One region of the Modestobacter marinus genome, then DNA from elsewhere that is predicted to be linked to it. Evidence: riboswitches for the same ligand, from Rfam matches in the RefSeq annotation. Region 1 holds a riboswitch; each other region holds the start of a gene.
The links. A riboswitch is a leader RNA that binds a small molecule or an ion and turns the genes downstream of it on or off. The one in region 1 is predicted to bind cyclic di-AMP.

Region 1 (7,921 bases):
GCGGGCGGACCGGTCTTGGCAGACTCCCTCCGAGGACCGCCCGCGCTCGTCCTCCCCCGTCGCCGGTGTCCTGATCGTCACAGGTGTGCGGAGGCCCGGGAGCGGGCATCCGACCACGACCCCTCGGTTCAGCCGTGACGATCCGCGCCCCCGCCCCGAGCCCAGGGGCGATCAGCTCAGGAGGACGACCTTTCATGACCACCCAGGTGTGGCCCGGTTCCGCTTACCCCCTCGGGGCGACCTACGACGGCACCGGCACCAACTTCGCGATCTACAGCGAGGTGGCCGAGAAGATCGAGCTGTGCCTGTTCGACGAGGCGGGCACCGAGGAGCGCATCCGCCTCCCGGAGATGGACGCCTACGTGTGGCACGCCTTCCTCCCCGGCATCCAGCCCGGCCAGCGGTACGGCTTCCGCGTGTACGGCCCGCACGACCCGGCCCAGGGCCACCGCTGCAACCCGAACAAGCTGCTGCTCGACCCCTACGCCAAGGCCATCGACGGCCAGGTCGACTGGGACGAGGCCGTCTTCGGCTACCACTTCGAGTCCGGCGAGAAGAACGACGACGACTCGGCGGCGCACATGCCGAAGTCCGTCGTCATCAACCCGTACTTCGACTGGGGCGTCGACCGCCCGCCGAGGACGCCCTACAACAAGACGGTCATCTACGAGGCCCACGTCAAGGGCCTGACGATGACCCACCCGCGGATCCCCGAGGAGCTGCGCGGCACCTACTCGGCCATCGCCCACCCGGCGATCATCGAGCACCTGCAGGAACTGGGGATCACCGCGATCGAGCTGATGCCGGTGCACCAGTTCGTCCAGGACGACACCCTGCTGCAGAAGGGCCTGCGCAACTACTGGGGCTACAACACGATCGGCTTCTTCGCGCCGCACAACGAGTACGCGCAGCAGACCGACGGCCAGCAGGTGCAGGAGTTCAAGGGCATGGTCCGCGCCCTGCACGAGGCCGGCATCGAGGTCATTCTCGACGTGGTCTACAACCACACCGCCGAGGGCAACCACATGGGCCCGACGCTGTCGTTCCGGGGCATCGACAACCAGGCCTACTACCGGCTGGTCGAGGACGACAAGCAGTACTACATGGACACCACGGGCACCGGGAACTCGCTCAACGTCCGCACCCCGCAGTCCCTGCAGCTGATCATGGACTCGCTGCGCTACTGGGTCACCGAGATGCACGTCGACGGCTTCCGCTTCGACCTGGCGTCGTCCCTGGCCCGGCAGTTCCACGAGGTCGACCGGCTCTCGGCGTTCTTCGACCTCTGCCACCAGGACCCGATCGTCAGCCAGGTGAAGCTGATCGCCGAGCCGTGGGACATCGGCGACGGCGGCTACCAGGTCGGCAACTTCCCTGCGCTGTGGACGGAGTGGAACGGCAAGTACCGCGACACCGTCCGCGACTTCTGGCGGGGCGAGGACGCCACGATCGGTGAGTTCGCCAGCCGGATCACCGGCTCCGCCGACCTGTACCAGCACTCCGGCCGTCGCCCGGTGGCCAGCATCAACTTCGTCACCGCGCACGACGGGTTCACGATCAACGACCTGGTCTCGTACAACGAGAAGCACAACGAGGCCAACGGCGAGGACAACAACGACGGCGAGAGCCACAACCGCAGCTGGAACTGTGGCGTCGAGGGCGAGACCGACGACGCCGACATCCTGGCGCTGCGGGCCCAGCAGCGGCGCAACTTCATCACCACGCTGATGCTCTCCCAGGGCGTGCCGATGCTGCTGCACGGCGACGAGCTCGGCCGCACCCAGGGCGGCAACAACAACGGCTACTGCCAGGACTCCGAGATCACCTGGATCGACTGGGAGGACGTCGACGAGGGCCTGCTGGAGTTCACCAAGCTGGTCACCAAGCTGCGCACCGACCACCCGACGTTCCGCCGCCGGCGGTTCTTCCACGGCCGCCCGGTGCGCCGGGCCGAGGGCGACCCGGTCCAGGACGTCGCCTGGTTCACCCACGCCGGTGAGCTGATGAGCGAGGAGGACTGGGAGTCCCACTACGCGAAGTCGATCGGCGTCTACCTCAACGGGCACGGCATCCGCTCGACCGACGAGCGGGGCGAGCCGGTGGTCGACGACTGCTTCTACCTGGTGTTCAACGCCTGGCACGAGGACATCGAGTTCACCCTGCCCAGCAGCGAGTACGCCGAGGGCTGGACGGTGGTCGTGGACACCGCGGAGATGGACGAGGTCGAGCCGGTCGTGGTCAAGGCCGGTGACACGCTGACCGTGGCCGCCCGCGCCACCGTCGTCCTGCAGGCCGCGCCGTGACCCAGCCGGCCACGGCGCAGCCGGCCGGGAGCCGGCGGCGGGAGGTGCCCGCGAGCACCTACCGCCTGCAGGTGACCGCCGACTTCACCCTCGACGACGCGGCGGCCGTGGCCGGCTACCTGGCCGACCTCGGCGTCACCCACGCGTACTCCTCCCCGCTGCTGCGCTCGGCGGCGGGGAGCACGCACGGCTACGACACGGTCGACCACGCGCACATCGACGAGCCGCGCGGCGGGCGGGCCGGGCTCGACCGGTTCGTCAGCGCGCTGCACGAGCGGGGGCTCGGCCTGGTCCTGGACCTGGTGCCCAACCACATGGGCGTCAGCGACCCGGCCGAGTCCGCCTGGTGGTGGGACCTGCTGCAGCACGGGCGGGAGTCGGCCCACGCCGACGCCTTCGACGTCGACTGGGACTTCGGTGGCGGCCGGATCCGCATCCCGGTGCTGGGCAGCGCGGACGACGTCGCGCAGCTGGAGGTCGTCGACGGCGAGCTCCGGTACTACGACAACCGCTTCCCGATCGCCCCGGGCACCGGTGCGGGCACGCCGCAGGAGGTGCACGACCGGCAGCACTACGAGCTGGTCGACTGGCGGCGGGCGGACGACCAGCTGAACTACCGGCGGTTCTTCGCGATCAACACCCTGGCCGGGCTGCGGGTCGAGGACCGGGACGTCTTCCGGGCCACGCACGCGCTCGTCGTCCAGCTGGTGGAGAACGGCGCGGTGGACGCGCTGCGGATCGACCACCCCGACGGGCTGGCCGACCCGAAGGGCTACCTGGAGCTGCTCGCCGAGGCCACCGGTGACCGGTGGACCGTCGTGGAGAAGATCCTCGAGCCGGGCGAGGAGCTCCCCGAGAGCTGGAAGACCGCCGGGACGACGGGGTACGACGCGCTCGCCGAGGTCGACGACGTCCTGGTCGACCCCGCCGGCGAGAGCGCCGTCACCGCGCTGGACACCGAGCTGGCCGGCGGCCGGGTCGACTACGCCGAGCTCGTGCACGACTGCAAGCGCGAGGTCACCGACGGCATGCTCGGATCCGAGGTGGCCCGCCTGCACCGGATCGTCGGCGACCTGCCGGGCGTGCCCGACGAGCAGGTCACCGAGGGGCTGGCCGAGCTGCTGGCCGGCTTCCCGGTCTACCGCAGCTACCTGCCCGACGGCCGTGAGCACCTGGACGCCACGGTGGCCGCGGTGAAGCGCCGCCGGCCCGACCTCACCGCCGCCGTCGACGCCCTGCACCCGCTGCTCGGCTCGGCCGGCACCGAACTGGCCACCCGGTTCGAGCAGACCTCGGGCCCGGTGATGGCCAAGGGGGTCGAGGACAGCGCCTACTACCGGTGGTCCCGCTTCGTCGCGCTCAACGAGGTGGGCGGTGACCCGGCCCGGTTCGGGTCGACCGTCGAGCAGTTCCACGCGGCCCAGCAGCACCGCCAGGAGGTCAAGCCGGCGTCGATGACGACGCTGTCCACGCACGACACCAAGCGCAGCGAGGACGTCCGGGCCCGGCTGGCCGTGCTCGCCGAGGTGCCGTCCGAGTGGGCCGGCCTGGTCCGCGGCTGGCTCGGCCGGCACCCGCTGGCCGACCGCCCGCTGGCCCACCTGGTGTGGCAGAACCTCGTCGGCGCCTGGCCGCTGTCGCGGGAGCGGGCGCACGCCTACGTGGAGAAGGCGGCCCGGGAGGCGGGCACCTCGACCACCTGGACCAACCCGGTGCAGGAGTTCGAGGACCAGCTGCACGCCCTCGTCGACGCCGCGTTCGACGACGCCACCACGCACGCGGAGATCGAACGGTTCGTCGCGCGGATCGCGCCCTTCGGCTGGTCGAACTCGCTGTCGCAGAAGCTGCTGCAGCTGACCATCCCCGGGGTGCCGGACGTGTACCAGGGCAGCGAGCTGTGGGACTTCTCGCTGGTCGACCCGGACAACCGCCGTCCGGTCGACTACGCCCTGCGCCGCGACCTGCTGGCCCGGCTGGACGGTGGCTGGGTGCCGCCGGTCGACGAGACCGGCGCGGCCAAGCTGCTGGTGGTCTCCCGCACGCTGCGGCACCGGCGCGACGCCCCGGAGGCGTGGTCGGGGTACACCCCGGTGCCGGCCCGCGGACCGGCGGCCGACTCGGTCGTCGCCTTCGACCGGGGCGGCGTCGTCACCGTCGCGACCCGTCGGCCGGTCCACCTGGCCGAGACCGGCTGGGGCGACACCGCCGTCGGCTCGCGGACCGGGGCCTGGCGGGACCTGCTCACCGGCTCGCGACTGGTCTCCGACTCGGGCGGCATCCGGCTGAGCGAGCTCTGCGCCCAGCTGCCGGTCGCCCTGCTCGTCCGGGACTGAGCCGGGCCGGCGCCGCCTCCTGCGACCGCAGGGGGCGGCGCCGACCTGGCCACGCGCGGTCGCCGCCCTTCCGGCACGGAGCGTGACTGATCGCATCCGTTGCGCAGTGACCCGACGGGCTTTCCGGGCCCGGGGGGTCTCGGAACCATCGATTGCCGCATTGGACGGGCGTCGTCGTCCGCCGGTGCCTACCTTCGGCCTCGTGCCTGCGCCCCACCGGCCGGCATGAGGACCGCCGGACCGCCCAACCCCGTCCGCCGGTGGCCTGACACCGAACAGCCTCGGACGGGGGTGGGGGACCCACTTCCGACGTGCCCGGCCTCGTGCCGCCACGTCTCGGGGTGAAGCCGTGTCGCGTCCTGTCGACGCACCCGGCCGGGCACCGATCGCCCGAACCCGACAGCTCACCTCGCCGGCGGTGATCGGAGGATCACCTTGTCCCAGCACCTCACGTCCCGGACCCGTCGCCTGACCCGCGGCGGCGCCGTCCTCGCCGGGGCCGCGGCTCTCGGCATCGGCGTCCTCGCCGCGCCGGCCTCGGCCGCCACCGCCGGGCAGCACGACTGGAGCGGCGTCGCCCAGTGCGAGTCCGGCGGCAACTGGAGCATCAACACCGGCAACGGCTACTACGGCGGGCTGCAGTTCTCCCAGCCCACGTGGGAGGGCTACGGCGGCCTGGAGTTCGCGCCGCGCGCCGACCTGGCGAGCCCGGCCGACCAGATCACGGCCGCCGAGCGGGTGCTCGTCGGCCAGGGCATCGGGGCCTGGCCGACCTGCGGCCAGTACCTGGCCCCGGGCACCACCGAGGTGCCCGGCCCTGCTCCGGCCCCGGCACCGGCGCCCGCCCCGGCTCCGGCGCCCGCCCCGGCTCCGGCTCCGGCGCCCGCCCCGGCCGGCGGCACGTACACGGTGCAGCCGGGTGACACCCTGAGCTCGATCGCGGCCGCCCAGGGCGTCGCGGGTGGTTGGCAGGCCCTGTACGCCGCCAACCAGTCGACGATCAGCGACCCGAACCGGATCTACGTCGGGCAGCAGCTGACGCTCTGACAGGGAAGCCCCCTTGCGGCTCGTCCGGCCTCCACCACCTGTGGTGGGGGCCGGACGAGCGTCAGAACCGGATCGCGTCGATCACCTTCACCCGGACGGCGATCAGCGCGGGGACCAGCCCGGCCAGCGCGCCGACGGCCGTCGCCGCGACCAGCCCCTCGATCGCCGCGGAGACCGGGAACCCGGGTGCCTCCACGAGCGGTACGCCGCCGGCCAGCCACCGCTCCAGCGGCAGGTTCCGGACGATCGCCACCGACAGCGCGACCGCGGCCAGCCCCGCCAGTGCGGTGGCGACCACGCTCTCCAGCACGACCGCGGAGAAGACCCGCGACGAGGTGGCCCCGAAGCTCCGCCGGACGCCGATCTCCCGGATCCGCTGGCGCACCGTGACCAGCCCGATGTTCAGCACGCCGAGCCCGCCGAGGGCCAGGACCACCAGCCCGGCGGCGCGCACCGCGAGCCGGAGCTTGGCGATGGTGTCCTCCAGGTTCTCCGGGTCCTGGCGGTAGGCCTGCACCTCCGCCCCGGGCAGCAGCCGGGCCAGGTCGCTCTGCACCGCCGCGACGACCGCGTCGGCCTGCTCCGAGGGCACCCAGAGCTCCAGCGTGGGCTGCGCCCCGTAGTACCCCGGGCCCCCCGCCGCCGTGGCGGCGTCCCCGGCGGAGGAGTCGATCCGGTACGTGCTCGGCCAGCCCTCGTTCCAGTCGACCACGCCGACGATCGTGGCCAGCACCGGCTGCGGGCCGCCGATCACCACGGTCGGGCGGGTGCTGAGGTCGGTCACGCCGAGCAGCGTCAGGAAGTCCCGGTTGACGACCAGCGCGGGCGACATGCTCTGCCGGTCACCGGCGCGGAACCAGCGGCCCTCGACCGGCTGGACGCGGTGCAGCGGCCCGTAGGACGGCGAGACTCGGCGGGTCTCGACGGACTGGGTGCCCGCGGGGAACCGGTAGAGCCCGCTCTCCTGGGCGAGGGTGGCCACCGCCTGCTCGGGGAGTCCGTAGCGGGCGACCAGCGCGTCGACCCCGGCGTCCCACTCCTCCTGCGGGACGGCGCCGGTCATCGGGTCGTAGGCCGAGACGCCGATGGTCGCCGTCCGCCCGCCGCTGGCCTCGGCCTGCTCCTGCTGCACCTGGGCGGCGATCTGGCCCAGCGCCGTCACGGTGGTCATCGCCAGCACGGCCAGGAAGACCCCGACCAGGGACAGCAGGACCCGGGCCTTGTGCACCCGGACCTCACCCCAGGCCTCGCTGAAGGTGCCCAGCAGCCCGGTCATGCGTCGGTCCGGTCGCTGGTCGCCGCGGCGAGGGCGTCCCCCGCCGCCACCGGGGTGAGCCGGCCGGCGTCCAGCCGGAACCGGCGCCCGGCCAGCGCGGCCACCGAGAGGTCGTGGGTGATCGTCACCAGGGCGGCCCCGTTCTCGGCGGTCACCTCGGTCAGCAGTGCCATCACGGCGGCGCCGGTCTCGACGTCCAGCGCGCCGGTGGGCTCGTCGGCGAGCACCACCCGCGGCCCGCGGACCAGGGCCCGGGCGATCGCCACCCGCTGCTGCTCACCACCGGAGAGCCGCTCCGGCACCGACAGCGCTCGGGCGCTGAGCCCCACCCGGTCGAGCATGGCGCGGGCGGCCCGGTTGCGGGTGAAGAAGTCGCGGCCGCGGGCGTAGAGCAGCGGCGCGGCGACGTTCTCCTCCGCGGTGCGCCGCGGCAGCAGGTTGAACTGCTGGAAGACGAAGCCGAACGTCTCCCCCCGCAGCCGGGACCGCCGCCGTCCACCAAGGGAGTCGGTCGGCTGCCCGTCGAGCAGGTAGCTGCCGGCGGTCGGGCTGTCCAGCAGCCCCAGCACGTTGAGCAGCGTCGACTTCCCCGACCCGGACCGGCCGACGATGGAGACGTGCTCGCCGGCCGCGACGCTCAGGTCGACGCCGGCCAGCACCGGCAGCAGGCTCCCGTCGGGGAGCCGCACGTCCCGGCCGACGCCGGAGAGCTCCAGCAGGCTCATCCGAACGGCCCGCCCGTGGCGTAGGGGTCGGCGGCCGTGTCGTCGGGCACCGGCACGAACTCCAGCACCGACTCGCCCTCGGTGAGGCCGCCGGTGATCTCCACCTGCTGGCCGTCGGTGAGCCCCAGGGTGACCGGCCGCTCCTCGGGGGTGCCGTCGGCACCGGGCACCCAGACCAGGCCGTTCTGCACCGAGCCCTGCACAGCGGTCACCGGCACCACCAGCGCGTCGGCGACC
Region 2 (7,921 bases), 250 kb from region 1:
CCCGGTGGACGTCGTCCGGCAGGTGATCGACGTGAACCTGCTCGGCGTCGTCCTCTGCGTCCGCCGGGCCGCGCAGGTGATGTCCCGGCGGCGGGGCGGACCGGGCGGCGCGATCGTCACCGTCTCCTCGAGCGCGGCGACGCTGGGGTCGGCACACGAGTACGTGCACTACGCGGCGGCGAAGGCCGGGGTGGACGCGCTGACCGTGGGGCTGGCGAAGGAGCTCGCCGACGACGGGGTCCGGGTCAACGCGGTGGCGCCGGGCCTGGTGCGCACCGGCATCCACGCCGGAGCCGGCGACGCCGGCCGGCTGGAGCGGGTGAGCGCCCGGGTGCCGATGGGCCGCCCGGGGGAGCCGGACGAGATCGCCCCGGCGATCGCCTGGCTGCTGGGCCCGGAGGCCGGCTACGTCTCCGGCGCCGTGCTGCGGGTGGCCGGCGGGCTGTAGGTCACCAGGTCGGGACCGTCGAGTCGCGCGGTCGGACTCCCGCCGGTTGCCGCGCGGTCGGCTCGCCGGCGGCGAGGGGCGGGCGAGACCTCTGGTGCAGGTGGGGCAGGCGTGCCCAGAGGGGGAGGACTGCAGTCCCGGGGATCGAGTGGCCCGGTTCGAGTCACAGCAGGCGCACGACGGACCGATAGACGCATCGTGATCCGTCATCACCTCGCAGCGAGCTCGGCGCGGAGCCCTCAGTGGTTCGACCCGGAGCACCAGGCCGACATCCTCGCGGCCTTCGACAGCCAGCTCGCCGCGGGCCTGCACGATCGCGGGCCGAACAGCCCGCGGCCGGAGCGGGTCCGCGAGCTGGGTCAGCTGGCAGCGGCCAGCGCGCTCCCGGCCCGCGCGGCGCTGCTGCGCTGGGGCGCACTGCCGGGCTCGGTGCGCGCGCACCTGCTGACCAGCTGGTACGGCAGTCAGGTCGCCCGGAGCTCAGCCGCCTGACCTGGGCGCCGGCCCACCAGGCCGGCGACGACCTGGGCGCCCCGGTGCCCGCGCGTCACACCGGACGGCCGCACACCGGACGGCCGCGCAGCGGACCGCCGCCCACCGGACAGCTGCCCGGGGCCGGTGCGCCAGCCGTGGACGGTCAGTCCCAGGGCTCGCCGCAGGAGGCGCAGCGGCCGGCCGCCGTCCGCTCGGCCAGCCGGCCGCAGGCCGGACACACCTGGTCCAGCCAGCACGCGGGGTCGCCACCCTCCGGATCACGTCGCGCCGGCTCGGGGCGTGCCGGCTCCGTGGGCACGACCGCTCTCAGTCCTCGTCCGGCGGCGCGAAGCGCGCGAGGGCGTCGATCGACGGGCAGACGTAGTAGGCGCCGGTCAGCGGGGTCAGGTAGCCGGTGAGCCCGTCGCGGATCCCGTCGGTCGCCCCGGCCATCCGGCGGAGCATCTCGGTCAGCCGCCACTGGTCGCGGGCGAACCCGACGAACGCCGTCCCGTGGTCGGTGACCCCGCCGTAGGCCACGTTGCGCCGGAAGACCTGCTTCTCCTCGCCGTCCACCTCGACGGACGTGCGGGCGACGTGCGCGCTGGGCAGCATCACGTCCTCGGGCAGCTCGACGCTGTCGGGCTTCGTCCGGCCCATCATCATCTCCTGGCCGTGCACGCCCAGGCTCTCCCAGGTCGCGGTGTCGTGCCGCCACAGCTGGTACAGCACGATGCTGGCCCCCGCGCCCGGCTCACCCGCCGGCACCGCCGCGACCTCGGCGGCGGTCAGTAGCGACGGGTTCTCCGTGCCGTCGATGAAACCGGTCAGGTCCCGGTCGTGCCGGTACAGCCACCCGGTGACCTCCGCGCCCACCCGGGCCACGCCCGCCAGCGCGGCGAGCACGGCGCGGGCGTTGTCGAACACCGCCGTCCGGTCCCCGCCGGCGACCCAGAGCCAGGCGTCGTGCTGGGTGGCCGGCATCCGGTAGCGGCCGGCGCCGACGAGGTCCTCGGTCCAGCCCGCGGCGTCCGCCGGGGCGTCGTCCGGTGCGACCGCGGCCCACAGCTCCGGCCGGAAGCCGACCACCAGGTTCACCCCGCCGGTGGAGGACAGCGGACCGGTGAGCCCGGCCACCCCGCGGACCAGGTCCGCCGCGGAGCAGCCGGGCTCGAGGTCCAGCTCCAGGTAGCAGTGCTCGGGGGTGCCGAGGGCGAAGATGCCCGGCTGCGTCGTCACGCGGTCAGCCTGCCCGATCGGCACACCCCGGGCTCAGCTGGTCGGCGGCTCGTCCTTGCCGGCCTCCTCGAGCGCGTCGGCCTCCTCCTTGGTCTTGTGCACGGCCTTGTCGGCGTGCTCCGGCGGGCCGTAGACCGTGTAGAGCACCAGCGGGTTCACGCCGGTGTTGAGGAAGTTGTGCTTCTTGCCGGCGGGGACGACGACGAGGTCACCCTGCGCGACGTTCTTCTTCTGCCCGCCCACGACGGCCTGGCCGGTGCCGCTGACGAAGGTGAGGATCTGGTCGATCTCCTCGTGCACCTCCTCGCCGATCTCCCCGCCCGGCGGGATCGTCATGATCACCAGCTGGGTGTGCTCGCCGGTCCACAGCACCCGACGGAAGTCGGCGCTCTCCTCGGCGACGGTGGCGATGGTGAAGTGCTCCATGGCTGCCGTTCCTCCTCGATCCAGTCGTTCCTGCCGGCGTGCGCCGGCCCAGGAGAAGTGAAGAGCAGTGCGGCCTCCGGCGCGATCCGAGCCCGCCGGTCGGGCGACACGAGCCGGTCAGGCCCTCCGACCCTGCCGTTCTCCCGGCCGGTGGGAGAGGCTGTCCGGTGCCGGGTACCGGCAGAGCACGGACGGACGAGCACAGGAGGACGGCGTTGACGCAGCAGCCAGGAGACCAGCCGGGGGACGCAGCCCTCACGGCCGAGCGGGACGAGGCGGCCACCGAACTGGCCGGGGTCGAGGGTGAGGTCTCGACGCGTGCCGTGGTGGACGGCGGCGTCGTCGTCGGGCACGACGGCTCCGACTGCGCCCAGGAGGCGCTCCAGTGGGCGGCCGGCCTGGCCGAGCGCGCCTCGTGGCCGCTGCACGTCGTCCGCGGCTGGCGGATCGCCACCGCACCGCAGCCGGCCAGCTGGGAGCCGGGCTACGTCCCGCCGATCAGCGAGTACGAGCAGGCGGTGCAGGCCGACCTGGAGGCCGACGTCCGGGCCGCGCTGGGCGCGGAGCGCGCCCGTGCGGTCAGCTGCCACGTCGTGCACGCCGCGCCGGTGCGCTCCCTGATCGAGGCGGCCCAGCACGCCGACCTCCTCGTTGTCGGCGCCCGCGGGCGGGGCGGCTTCGCCGGGCTGCTGCTCGGCTCGGTCAGCGACCAGGTCACCCGGCACGCCCCGTGCCCGGTGACCGTCGTGCGCACCCAGCACAAGGCCTGACCGCGTGGTGGTCCAGCAGCCCGTCCCACCGGCCTTCCTGCGGGCGCACACCCGGCTGGACCGCCCCTCCCTCGTCCCCGAGGTGCAGCTGCACGTCGCCGACGACGTCGTCGCCCTGTGGGAGGCGATGGAGACCGAGGGCGGCGGCGCCGGCGAGGACCCGCCGTTCTGGGCCGCGGCCTGGCCGGGCGGGCAGGCCCTGGCCCGGCACGTCCTCGACTACCCGGAGCTCGTCGCCGGCCGCCGGGTCCTGGACCTGGGGGCCGGCAGCGGCCTGGTCGCCGTCGCCGCGCTGCTGGCCGGCGCCGGCGGGGTGCTGGCCAGCGACGTCGACCCGTACTCGCACGCGGCGGTCGGGCTGAACGCCGAGGTGAACGGGGTCACCGGCGTCGAGGTCGTCGGCGACGTGCTCGACGAGGAGCTGCCGGAGATCGACGTCGTCTTGGCCGGCGACGTCTGCTACGACCGCGAGATGACCGCGCGGGTGTTGCCCTTCCTCGGGGCGGCCTGGCTGCGCGGGGCCACCGTGCTGCTGGGCGACCCCGGGCGCGCGTACGTCCCGAAGGAGGGGCTGCTCGCCCAGGCGGAGTACGACGTGCCCGACGCCGCCGGGGGTGGGGTGCGCCGGACGACGGTGTGGCGGCTCCCCTGAGAGCACCCACGGGGCGACCGCCCTGGTGCTCCAGCGGGGCGGCTGTCCTGGGTGCTCCGTCACATGTGCCCCACTGGTTCGGCGGTGACCAGGGCGAACGTGGCAGATGTCGACGAGTCCGGCGCCGGGCATTGTCACGAGCGGGTCACGGCCTCTACCTTGGCCGGGTCCGGTCGGACGTCTCGTCCCCACCCGGGGAGCCCGCACCGGATGCCGCCGAGTCGCTGCTCGCAGCGAACCGGGGACCCACCGCACCACTGGGGTGAATCCCGCCCGGGCACCGCCCGGCCGGGTAGGGCGCCTTCCCGCCCGAACCCGTCAGCTGACCCGGTAGGCGGCCGCGGAAGACCCACGGAGCCCCTCTCTCGATGTCCCGTCGCACCACCGTGTCCTCGTCGGACGAGCAGTTGCCCGCCACCGAGGTGCTCCCGCTCCCGGCCGGTGCCGAGGAGGCGCCGATCGCCCGGCGCACCCGTCGTCAGCCCCCCGGTGGCCTCCGCCGGCCCACCCTGTACCTCGGCGTCGCCGCCGCCGGCGCGATCCTGGTCAACGTCCTCGTCGGCGCGGAGCCGGACGCCCGGGCCGAGGCCGCCGTCGAGCCCGCCGGCATCGCCTCCCAGCTCGACCTGGGCTCGCAGCAGACCGGTACCGCCGTCGCCGACGGTCGGCTGACCGACCGGCTCGGCCAGCTGGCGGCCAACCGCAGTCAGCGCGAGGCCGCGCAGGTCGCCGCCGCGCAGGCGCAGGCCGCCGCCGACCAGGCGGTGCTGGACGCCCAGGCCGCCGAGGCCGCCCGGCTCGCCGCCGAGGCCCAGGCCGCGGAGGAGGCCCGGATCGCCGCCGAGGCGCAGGCCGCCGCGGAGGCCCAGGCCGCGGAGGAGGCGGCTGCGGCCGAGCGGGCCGCCGCCCGCGCGCCCGCGCCGGCCGCGCCCGCCCCCGCCCGCGCGCCGGCGGCGGCCCCGGCCGCGTCGTCCGGCTCCGGCTCCTTCCAGGACTACGCCCTGGGCAAGCTCGGGGGTGACCAGGCGGAGTTCTCCTGCCTGGAGAGCCTCTGGGGCAAGGAGAGCGGCTGGAACCCCAACGCCCAGAACCCGAACAGCACCGCCTACGGCATCCCGCAGTTCCTGGACTCCACCTGGGCGAGCACCGGGATCGCCAAGACCTCCGACGGCTACCGGCAGATCGACGCCGGGCTGATCTACATCGAGAACCGCTACGGCTCGCCGTGCGGCGCGTGGGCGCACTCGAAGGCCAAGGGCTGGTACTGAGCCACCGGCGCTCCGCAGCGAGGCCCGGGTCCCGCGGGACCCGGGCCTCGCTGCGCCCGGGCCGCGTACCGGTGGCCCACCTGTGCGCCGGCGCGGGACCATCGGGGAGGATCGAACAGTTCGACCACCGAGAAGAGGAGCGCTGACCCGTGGGCAAGCACCGCGCACCCGAGGGCGCCGCGACGGACTTCGACGCCGCCACCAGCGCCCTGGCAGACGTGACCGGCGACTACACCGTCGACGTCACGCACACCCGGATCGGCGTCCGGGCCCGGCACGCCATGGTGACCACCGTGCGGGGTGCCTTCACCGACTTCTCCGGCACCGCCCACCTGGACGTCGCGACGCCGGCGGCCAGCAGCGTGCAGCTGCGGATCGCGACCGCGAGCATCGACACCGGCACCCCGGACCGGGACGCGCACCTGCGCTCGGCCGACTTCCTGGACGTCGAGCAGCACCCGGAGATGGTGTTCGTCTCCACGGCGGTCGAGCAGGTCGACCGGGACGTCTACCGGGTCACCGGCGACCTCACGATCAAGGCGGTCACCCGGCCGGTCTCGATCGACTTCACCCTCACCGGCTCGGCGCTGGACCCGTTCGGCAACATGCGGGTCGGCTTCGAGGGCGCGCTGGCGATCAAGCGCAGCGAGTGGGACCTCACCTGGAACGCGATGCTCGACACCGGTGGCGTGCTGGTCAGCGACCGGGTCCAGGTGGAGTTCGACGTCTCGGCGATCAAGGACTCCTGACCCCGCGGGCTGTGTCCCAGCACACTCCCTGCCGCTAGGGTGGCACTCAGTGCCACGCAGGGTGCCGTCGTCCCGGACGACGCCTGCGGCGGCGACCCCGGCCGACGACGGTGTCGGCCGGGACGGGTCGAGCAGCAGGGGGTCCACAGATGGCGAACGCGTGGTTCGAGTCGGTGGCGGAGGCACAGCGGCGGGCGAAGCGCCGGCTGCCCAAGGGCGTCTACGGTGCGCTGGTCGCCGGCTCCGAACGGGGGCTCACCGCGGAGGACAACCTCGCCGCCTTCGCCGAGCTGGGCTTCGCGCCGCACACCGCCGGGCTGAGCAACGACAAGCAGATGGCCACCCGCGTCATGGGGCAGGACGTCGCGCTGCCGGTGCTGATCAGCCCGACCGGCGTCCAGGCGGTCGACCCCGACGGTGAGGTCGCCGTCGCCCGGGCCGCGGCCTCCCGCGGCACCGCCATGGGGCTGTCCTCGATGGCCAGCAAGCCGATGGAGGAGGTCATCGCGGCCAACCCGCAGACCTTCTTCCAGCTGTACTGGGTCGGTGACCGCGACCTGATGGCCGCCAAGGTCGAGCGCGCCCGCCGGGCCGGGGCCGCCGGGCTGATCGCCACCCTGGACTGGTCGTTCGCCTACGGCCGGGACTGGGGGAGCCCCTTCATCCCCGAGCGGATCGACCTCGAGGCGGTGCGCCGGTACGCGCCCCAGGTCGCGCTGAAGCCCCGCTGGCTGTGGGAGTTCGCCAAGACCAGGAAGCTGCCCGACCTCACCGTGCCGAACATGGTCGGCACCCCCGGCGAGAAGGCGCCGACCTTCTTCGAGGCCTACGGCCAGTGGATGCAGTCGCCCATGCCCACCTGGGAGGACGTCGCGTGGCTCCGCGAGCTGTGGGGTGACCAGCCGTTCATGCTCAAGGGCGTCATGCGCGTGGACGACGCCAAGCGCGCCGTGGACGCCGGGGTCACCGCGATCTCGGTCTCCAACCACGGGGGCAACAACCTCGACGGCACCCCGGCCGCGATCCGCGCGCTGCCCGCGGTCGCCGAGGCCGTGGGCGACCAGGTCGAGGTGCTGATGGACGGCGGCATCCGCCGCGGGGGCGACGTCGCGAAGGCCCTCGCCCTGGGCGCCAAGGCGGTGATGATCGGCCGCGCCTACCTGTGGGGGCTGGCCGCCAACGGCGAGGCCGGGGTGGGCAACGTGCTGGACCTCCTGCGCGACGGCCTCGGCTCGGCCCTCGTCGGCCTGGGCCACACCTCGATCGACGAGCTCAGCCCGGCCGACCTCGTCGTCCCGCCGCACTTCGAGCGCCACCTCGGCGAGGACGGCGCCGACGCCCCGGAGGCGCAGCGGTCCGCGGGCAAGGGCACCACCGCCTGACGGTGCCGGCGGCCGGTGCGATGACTTCGACCGGCCGCCGCGGTCCTCCCTGCTGAGTGCACCCCTCGGACGCAGGAGGACCCCATGTCGGACCTGTCCCGGTTCGTCACCGTCTGGTCGTTGCTCGAGGCCCGGGTGGAGAGCGGCCGGCTGCCCGGCTACGCCGCCGCGGTGCGGTACCGCGGCGAGGTCGAGGTGCGCACCGGCGGGTGCCTCGACCCGGCGGGCGCCACGCGGGTGGGCCCGGACTCGCTGTACCGGCTGGCGTCGCTGTCCAAGCCGTTCGCCGGCGTGCTCACCCTGTCCCTGGCCGAGGACGGTCTGCTGGACCTCGACGCCCCGGTCGACCGCTGGCTGCCCGAGCTCGCCGAGCCGAGGGTGCTGCGCGACCGGGCCGGCGCGCTGGCGGACACGGTGCCCACCGAACGCCCGATCACCGTGCGCCACCTGCTGACCAGCACACCCGGCTTCGGCGCCCTCTGGGACGACTCGCCACTGGACCGGGCCGTGGTC
Region 3 (7,921 bases), on a different contig from region 1:
TGGCCGCTGGCGGCGGTGGGGCCGATGGCGCTGATGCTGATCGTCAGAGGGCGCTCGGCGCGCGCCGGCGCCGGCTTCGGGATGGTGATGGGTTGCGCGTTCTTCCTGCCGCTGCTCACCTGGACCGGCATCTTCGTCGGCGATCTGCCCTGGGTCGCGCTGTCGGTCGTCCAGGCGGCCTTCTACGCGGCCATGGGTGCGGGCGTCGCGGTGGTCGGTCGGCTGCCGGCCGCACCGATCTGGGCGGCCGGTCTGTGGGTGGCGCAGGAAGCGCTGCGCTCGCGCGTGCCGTTCGGCGGCTTCCCCTGGGGGCGTTTGGGCTTCAGCCAGGCGGACGGCCCGTTCGCCTCCTTCGCCGCCTACGGAGGTGTCCCGCTGGTCACCTTCACCGTCGCGCTCACCGGGACGTCCTTCGCAATCCTCCTCGTCCGGGCTGCCGACTGGCGGCGACGGCGATGCGCCCGCCAGCCAGAGCCGGGACGACGAGCACTTCGTGCGCTCGGTGCGGCGTTCGTCGTCCCGGGTCTCGGCCTGCTGGCCTGGCTCCCCTTGCCGGGGGAGCAGCTGACGGCGGGTGGTGAGCTGGCGACCGTCGCAGTGATCCAGGGCGATGTCCCTCGGTCCGGCCTGGACTTCAACGCCCAACGCAGGGCAGTGCTGGACAACCACGTGCAGCAGACCCTGCTGCTGGCGGAACGGGTCGACCGCGGCGGGAGCCCGCAACCGGACGTCGTCCTCTGGCCGGAGAACTCATCGGACATCGACCCCTCCCTGAACGCGGACGCGGCGACGGTCATCGACCGCGCCGCGCGGGCGATCGGCGCACCGATCCTGATCGGTGCCGTGCTGGACGGGCCGGGGCGCTACCTGACCAATGCGGGGATCGTCTGGGATCCCATGACCGGTCCCGGCGAGAGCTACGCCAAAAGGCACCCGGTGCCCTTCGGCGAGTACATGCCCGCCCGCTCCTTCTTCCGGCTGTTCAGCGACAAGGTCGACCTGCTACGGCGTGACTTCCTGCCCGGCGACGAGCCTGGAGTCCTCGATGTCGGCGGAGTGCGCCTGGGCGACGTCATCTGCTTCGAGATCGCCTACGACGGGCTGGTCACCGACGTCGTGGACGGCGGCGCCAGTCTCCTGGTCGTCCAGACCAACAACGCCACCTTCGGCTACACCGCGGAGAGTCAGCAGCAGCTGGCCATGAGCCGCATGCGCGCCATCGAGCACGGCCGCACCGTCGCCGTGGCGGCGACCAGCGGCATCTCGGCGGTGATCGCGCCGGACGGGACGGTCGTCGACCAGTCCGAGCTCTTCAGCCCGTACGTGTTCGTCGGCTCCGTGGCGCAGCGGACCCAGACGACCGTGGCCACCCGGCTGGGCGCCTTCCCCGAGACCGTTCTCGCAGGCCTGGCCGGCGTCGCCCTCCTCGCTCCCCGTGTCTTCGGCCGTCGAACCCGGCCGGCTCCCTCGACCCCTGTACGTCACCCCGGCAAGGAAGGTCCTCGTGGGCACTGAGACGTTCGCCGAACTGTCCGACACGCTCTTCGGCGTCGCGGTCGCCGTCTACGCGCTCGCGGCGCTCGGCTTTGCCGCCGAGCTCGCCTTCGGTCGGCCATCGATCCGCAGCCGGGCCGAGCGGGCCGAGGTCCGAGCAGGTGGGGCGAGCCCCCTGCCCCCTCCGTCGAGCGGAGTGGTGCCCGTAGGTCCCCGCAGTGCCCGGTGCGGCCGGGTGGGTGTCGCGCTGACCCTCGTCGGGGCGCTCGCGCAGGCCGGGGTGCTCATCGGCCGCAGTGTCGCCGCCGGGCGGGTGCCGTGGGGGAACATGTACGAGTTCGCCACAGCCGCCGTGCTGGTGGGAGTGGTTGCCTATCTGGTGCTGGCGATGCGGATGCCGGCTCTGCGGCGGATCGGTGTCTTCGTGCTAGGCCCGACGGTCATCGCGCTGGTCCTCATCGGCTTGTACCTGTACGCCGAGTCCGGGCCGCTCGTGGCAGCTTTGCGGTCGAACTGGCTGGTGGTGCACGTGTCCGCCGCAATCCTGTCCTTCGGCGTCTTCATCGTGAGCGGCGTGGCGAGCGCCCTCTACCTCGTCGCCGTCCGGCGGGAGCGTTCCTCGTTGACGACCGGGAGCCGATCGGCAGGCTGGGCCGACAGACTCCCGAGCGCGGCGACGATGGACCAGGTGGCACATCGGACGGCGATCTTCGGCTTCCCGATCTGGACGTTCGCCGTCATCGCCGGGGCGATCTGGGCGGAGAGCGCCTGGGGTCGCTTCTGGGGGTGGGACCCGAAGGAGACGTGGGCCTTCATCTCTTGGGCGCTGTACGCCGCGTACCTGCACGCCCGCACAACCGCCGGATGGCGAGGCCGGCCGGCGGCGTGGACCAATCTGGTGGCCCTGGCCTCCCTGGTCTTCAACCTGCTGTTCGTGAACCTGGTGTCGACCGGGCTGCACTCCTACGGGGGCGTCTCCTGAGGCGGTTCGTTACCGGACCGTGACAACTACCCAGCTTCGTAGTAGCGTGCTCTCCGGTCCACCCGGGCCATGCTCCTCGCCTCGAGGACCTCGGGTGGACACGCCGAACCACCGACGGGCATCCCGAGGTGGACCGGGGACCCATGTCCCATGGGGTGAATCCTGCAAAGGCAGGTAGGGCAGCTTCCCGTCCGAACCCGTCAGCTAACCCGGTAGGCAGTCAGGAAGAACGGAGAACCGTCGCCTTGGCGACCCTGCACCACCGGATCTCATCCCTGTCCACGTTCCGGCGGCCCCTGGCCCGCTGGGCGCCCCTGACCATCGCCGCGGCCATCACCCTGCAACTGGCACTCACCACGACCTCCGCGGTCGCGGCTCCCGGTGACAGCGACATCGCGCAGACCTCGCCCCAGTCGGCGTCCGAGACCGCCAGAGCCGAGATCGCCCGGGTGGAAGAGCTCCTCGGACGCGCCGAGGTGGAACTGCAGCGACTCACCGTCCTCGCCGAAGCCACGGGTGAGGCCTCGCGGGTGGCGGAGCAGGATCTGCTGACGGCGCAGGCCGCGGCCGCGAGCACCGCCGCAGACCTGGCCGCCGCGCGAGCTGCCGGCGCCGTTGTCCAGGAGGACGTGGCAGAGCTGGGCCGGGAGACCTACATGGGTGCCGACGCCTTGAGCGGCGCGGTGACGCTCCTGGGAGCGCGGAGCCCGGAGGACCTCCTCGAGCGAGCTGCGACGCTCGAGCTCATCGGGAAGGAGCGCACCGAGCGGCTGGACGCACTGCGGGCGGTCGAGGCAGAGGTGCAGCGCGCGGATGAGACCGCCCGCGACGCGGTCGCCGGCCGTGACGCCGCCGCGCGCACCGCGCAGCAGGTCGCCGTCGACGCCCAGGCCCAGCTGGTGCAGGCGCAGACCGCCTACGACGCCGCCGCGGGCGAGAAGGCGGTGCTCGAGCAGCAACTGCAGGCAGCGCAGGTCCAGCTCCTGGCTGCCCAGGGTGATGCGGACCCCGTGGCCACCGTCGACGAACGGCAGCGGGCCGTGACCGCCGCATCGGCGGCAGGGACCGCGTCGCTGGCAGCCGGACGGGTCACCTCCTGCTTCGGCAGTCGCTGGGGGACCAACCACAACGGCGTGGACATCGCCGCGCCGATCGGCACGCCCATCTACGCACCCGACTCCGGTGTGGTCCTGCACGCCGGAGCCGCCAACGGCTTCGGGCTGGCGGTGTACCTCCAGCACCCGGACGGAACGATCAGCCTCTACGGCCACATCAACCAGGCCCTCGTCACGGCCGGACAGGTGGTCACCGCGGGCGAGCAAATCGCCGAGGTCGGCAACCGTGGCCAGTCCACCGGGCCGCACGTGCACGTGGAGCTGCACACAGGGGGGCTCTATGCCACCCGCAACGACCCGGCCCCATGGCTGGCTGCCCGCGGCATCTCCCTGGGCGGTGCCTGCGCGGTGTGAGCCAGGGGCTGCCGTGACGGTTCCCCGGCGGGTGAGCCGACCGCGGCACTTCCGGAGCATGACGGCCCCGAATGCCTAGGCTGTGTGCGAGACAAGACAGTAGACACGGGACGGCGAGCTCATCGCCGTCCCGCAGGGGCGTCGACGAGACGGTCACGAGAGGTGGGGGAGTGCGCCCGTTCGGTGAGCTGGAAGCGGCGATCATGGCCGAGCTGTGGCGTCGGGGTGAGCCGGCGACGGTGCGGGACGTCCTCGGGGCGCTGAACTCATCCCGGGACCTCGCCTACACGACCGTCATGACGGTCATGGACAACCTGCACAAGAAGGACCAGGTCACCCGGGAGATGGTCGGCCGGGCCTGGCTGTACCGCCCGGTCCGAAGCCGCGCTGAGCATGCCGCAGCCCTGCTCCAGAACGTCCTCGCCGAGTCAGGCGACCAGCAGGAGGTGCTCATGCACTTCGTCGCCGAGCTGCAACCGGACGCGGTCGCGCAGCTGCGCGAGGCTGTGGAGGCTGCCCGCAAGGGAGCGCGGCCGGCCGGCGGCGGCTCGGCATGATCGCCGGCCTCGCACTCGCCGCCACCGGTGTCGCGATCCTCGTCGCGGGGCCCCGGCTGGCGAACGCAGCCTGGACCACCCAGGCACCCCGGCTGGGCATCCTCGCGTGGCAGGCGCTGACCTTCACCGCCGTGGCCGCCTTCGTCCTGGCCGGCGTGACCCAGCTGATCCCGATCACCACCCTCGCGGACGGCTTGGGTGCTGTGTTCCACGCCTGCGCAGCGAGCATCGCCAGTGCCTACGGGTCCGCGGAGTTCCTGCCAGGGGCCTTGATGGGGACTGTGCTGGCTGGGATCCTGCCCCTCTGGGTGCTGTCCTGTGTCGCGCGCGAACTCGTCTCCGGTTGGCGACGTCGTCGGGAGCTCCACCGCTCGATCGACCTGGTCGCCGAACCGGATCATCAGCTGGGCGTACTGGTTGTGGACGTGGCCGCGCCGGCCGCCTTCTGTGTGCCGGGGCGGACGTCACGCATCGTGGTGACAACCGGGACCTTGACTGCTCTGGCCGACGACGAGTTGCAAGGCGTTCTCGCGCACGAGGCGGCCCACCTACGAGCGCGCCACAACCTGGCGGTGGCGCTGTCCCAGGCGTTGGTGCGGGCCTTCCCGCGCCTACGGCTGTTCCGCACGGCGTCGGCGCAGACCCGGCAGCTGATCGAACTGCTCGCCGACGATGCCGCAGCGGAGCACGTCGACCGGGTCAGCGTCGCCTCGGCCATCGTCAGCCTGGCGGAGATGCGGGCGCCGGCAGCGGCCATGGCCATGGCACAGGAGGGGGCTGCCCTCCGGGTCTCCCGCCTGCTCGAGCCAGCCACGCCGATGGACCCCTGGCGACACCGGCTGCTCGCCGGTGGTCTGTGGGCCGTACTGCTCACCCCCGTGTTGATCGCCGGACTGCCCACCTTGTCCGCGGCACTCAGCGACCTCTGCAACATCTGAGGGGACTGGCACCGTCTCAACCACGAACGGCCGTACGACCGGGCTTAGTAGCTCAGATAAGCTGGTGCGGTGAACGCACACCTGACCCGGCGGACGTTCTTGGTCGGCGGCCTGGTCGGGCTGACCGGTGTCGCTCTGTCCGCCTGCGGTGGTGAACCGGAAGGTGCGACCGAGCCGGCCGTCGACGAGGCCGCAGCCGGGACGGTGACCGTGGGTGTGGACGGCGTCCAGGAGATCACCGTGCTGGTGGGCGACGACTACCTGTTCGTCCCGAACAGCTTCACCGTCGCGCCTGGGCAGGTCCGGCTGACCCTCACCAGCATCGCCGACCAGCTGACGCACAACCTGGTGTTCACGCCGGGGATGGGACCGGTGGACATCGCCGAGGGAGTGCCGATCCTGGCGCCGGGCCGCAGCGAGACTTTCGACTTCACGGTCGAACAGCCCGGTGACTACCAGTACGAGTGCTCCTTCCATATCGCGTTGGGCCAGATCGGGACGATGACCGTCGCAGCCTGAGCGGGCGGCGGCACGCCAGGACATCGCCTCGCTTGCCGGTTGCTCCGGCGTGGGGTGGCGCGAGCACGGTCGTCGAAGGTGTGTGTGAGGTGGGCCGGGTGGACCTCGCTGGCGTGCCGTCCAGGTCGCAGCGGTCCAAGCCCGTCGGCGACTCGGTGCTCCTATCATCGCTAGTACGCAGGGCCGCTCCTCGAGATGCGGCCCAGATTCGGACGGGGGAGTCCTGTTGTCCGACGACGGTGCGCGGCCGTTGGGGCCCATCGACGACGAGTCGCCACCGGGGTTGTCGAGGCGCAGGCTCTTCCGCTTCGCGGGCCTTGGGGCTGCCGGGATGGTCGCCGCCGGTGTCACGGGCGGAGTCGTCGGCCGGACAACGGCCGAAGCCACGACCGCGGATGCGGAAGCGGCTCCGGTCCCCGACGGTTCGCCGGCGGACATCATCCGGTTCACCGGTGATCACCAGGCAGGCATCGTGACGCCTGCGCAGGACCGGCTGCACTTCGTTGCCTTCGACGTCCTCACCGACAGCCGGGAGGACGTCGCAGCGCTGCTCCAGGCGTGGACTGCGGCCGCTGCCCTCTTGACGAGCGGGCAACCGACGGGTCCGGATGACACCGGCGAAGCCCAGGGACTGCCGCCGTCCGAGCTCACGTTGACCATCGGATTCGGACCGACGCTCTTCACGGCTGAGGACGGGACGGACCGGTTCGAGCTGGCACGACGCCGTCCCAGGTCGCTCGTCGAGTTGCCGGCGTTCCCGGGGGACCGGCTGGATCCGGCAGTCAGTGGCGGCGATATCTGTGTGCAGGCTTGCGCGAACGACCCCCAGGTGGCCGTCCATGCAATCCGGAACCTGGTGCGTCTGGGTGCTGGTGTCGTACGAGTGCGGTGGACGCAGCTCGGGTTCGGCCGCACCTCTTCGACCAGCTCTGCCCAGGTCACGCCGCGCAACCTCCTCGGGTTCAAGGACGGCACGGCCAACCTGAAGGCGGAGAACGGGCAGGCGCTCGACCGCTTGGTCTGGGTCGGGGGAGACGACGTGGACTGGTTGCGTGGCGGCTCCTACCTCGTCACCCGCCGCATCCGGATGCTGATCGAGGACTGGGACGTGCTGCCCGTGACACATCAAGAGGCAGTCATGGGCCGCACGAAGACGGCGGGAGCGCCACTGGGCCAGGTGGCAGAGTTCGACCCGACGGACTTCACGGCTGTGCGGGACGGGCGACCCGCGATACCCCCGGACTCGCATTTGTTCCTCTCACATCCGTCCAACGCCGGGACGGCGATCCTGCGCCGTGGCTACAGCTTCGTCGACGGCACGGGCCGGGACGGGCGACTGGATGCCGGTCTCTTCTTCATTGCCTACCAGCGTGATCCGCAGACCGGTTTCGTGCAGATCCAGCGCAACCTCGCCGGGGACGCGCTCAACGGCTTCGTCGAGCACGGCTCCTCAGCGGTCTTCGCCTGCCCGCCCGGGGTGACCGACGGGGACGACTGGTGGGGACGAACCCTCTTCGAGCCGAGTCGCTGACGCCCGCACCCGGGAGCACGGCCGGGGTGGCCACCGCTGGCCCCGCAGATGAGGCTCGGCGGCTGGATCAATCGTGAGCTGCGTGTTCGTGGCTTGCGTGCATCCGCGGCTCCAGTTGGAACGTCGAGTGCTCGACGCTCACCGGGAAGTGCTCAGCCAGGCACGACTGCAGCTGGTCCAGGATCTGAGGGGCGTGCCCATCATGAAAACAGGATTCGTCGACCACGACGTGCGCTGTGAGCACCGGTAGCTCGCTGGTGATCTGCGAAGCGTGCAGGTCGTGGACCTCGAGGACGTGCGGCTGACCGAGCAGGTGGGTCCGCACATCGTCCAGGTCCAGGCCGGGTGGGGTGTTCTCGAGTAGCACCGACACCGTCTCGCGCAGCAACTTCAGCGTGCGCGGGATGATCAGCAGGGCGATCAGCATGGAC

Region 2: another riboswitch for cyclic di-AMP. It lies ahead of FB380_RS15785 (aggregation-promoting factor C-terminal-like domain-containing protein); the one in region 1 lies ahead of FB380_RS25520 (LysM peptidoglycan-binding domain-containing protein).
Region 3: another riboswitch for cyclic di-AMP. It lies ahead of FB380_RS18820 (M23 family metallopeptidase); the one in region 1 lies ahead of FB380_RS25520 (LysM peptidoglycan-binding domain-containing protein).

What each region holds. Positions count from the first base shown of each region.
Region 1 covers NZ_JAAMPA010000001.1:3,114,911-3,122,831, reverse strand. The annotation lists gene glgX (glycogen debranching protein GlgX) at 195-2,303, shown strand; gene treY (malto-oligosyltrehalose synthase) at 2,300-4,636, shown strand; cyclic di-AMP (ydaO/yuaA leader) riboswitch at 4,896-5,069, shown strand; gene FB380_RS25520 (LysM peptidoglycan-binding domain-containing protein) at 5,072-5,683, shown strand; gene FB380_RS14665 (ABC transporter permease) at 5,745-6,959, opposite strand; gene FB380_RS14660 (ABC transporter ATP-binding protein) at 6,956-7,684, opposite strand; gene FB380_RS14655 (efflux RND transporter periplasmic adaptor subunit) at 7,681-7,921, opposite strand, start outside.
Region 2 covers NZ_JAAMPA010000001.1:3,367,242-3,375,162, forward strand. The annotation lists gene FB380_RS15755 (SDR family oxidoreductase) at 1-448, shown strand, start outside; gene FB380_RS15760 (hypothetical protein) at 647-940, shown strand; gene FB380_RS15765 (Dyp-type peroxidase) at 1,250-2,161, opposite strand; gene FB380_RS15770 (cupin domain-containing protein) at 2,195-2,587, opposite strand; gene FB380_RS15775 (universal stress protein) at 2,803-3,357, shown strand; gene FB380_RS15780 (class I SAM-dependent methyltransferase) at 3,362-4,009, shown strand; cyclic di-AMP (ydaO/yuaA leader) riboswitch at 4,214-4,361, shown strand; gene FB380_RS15785 (aggregation-promoting factor C-terminal-like domain-containing protein) at 4,378-5,277, shown strand; gene FB380_RS15790 (YceI family protein) at 5,427-6,026, shown strand; gene mftD (pre-mycofactocin synthase MftD) at 6,176-7,408, shown strand; gene FB380_RS15800 (serine hydrolase domain-containing protein) at 7,493-7,921, shown strand, end outside.
Region 3 covers NZ_JAAMPA010000002.1:593,322-601,242, reverse strand. The annotation lists gene lnt (apolipoprotein N-acyltransferase) at 1-1,515, shown strand, start outside; gene ccsB (c-type cytochrome biogenesis protein CcsB) at 1,505-2,476, shown strand; cyclic di-AMP (ydaO/yuaA leader) riboswitch at 2,568-2,709, shown strand; gene FB380_RS18820 (M23 family metallopeptidase) at 2,722-3,945, shown strand; gene FB380_RS18815 (BlaI/MecI/CopY family transcriptional regulator) at 4,116-4,502, shown strand; gene FB380_RS18810 (M56 family metallopeptidase) at 4,499-5,440, shown strand; gene FB380_RS18805 (plastocyanin/azurin family copper-binding protein) at 5,510-5,959, shown strand; gene efeB (iron uptake transporter deferrochelatase/peroxidase subunit) at 6,186-7,490, shown strand; gene FB380_RS18795 (cation diffusion facilitator family transporter) at 7,558-7,921, opposite strand, start outside.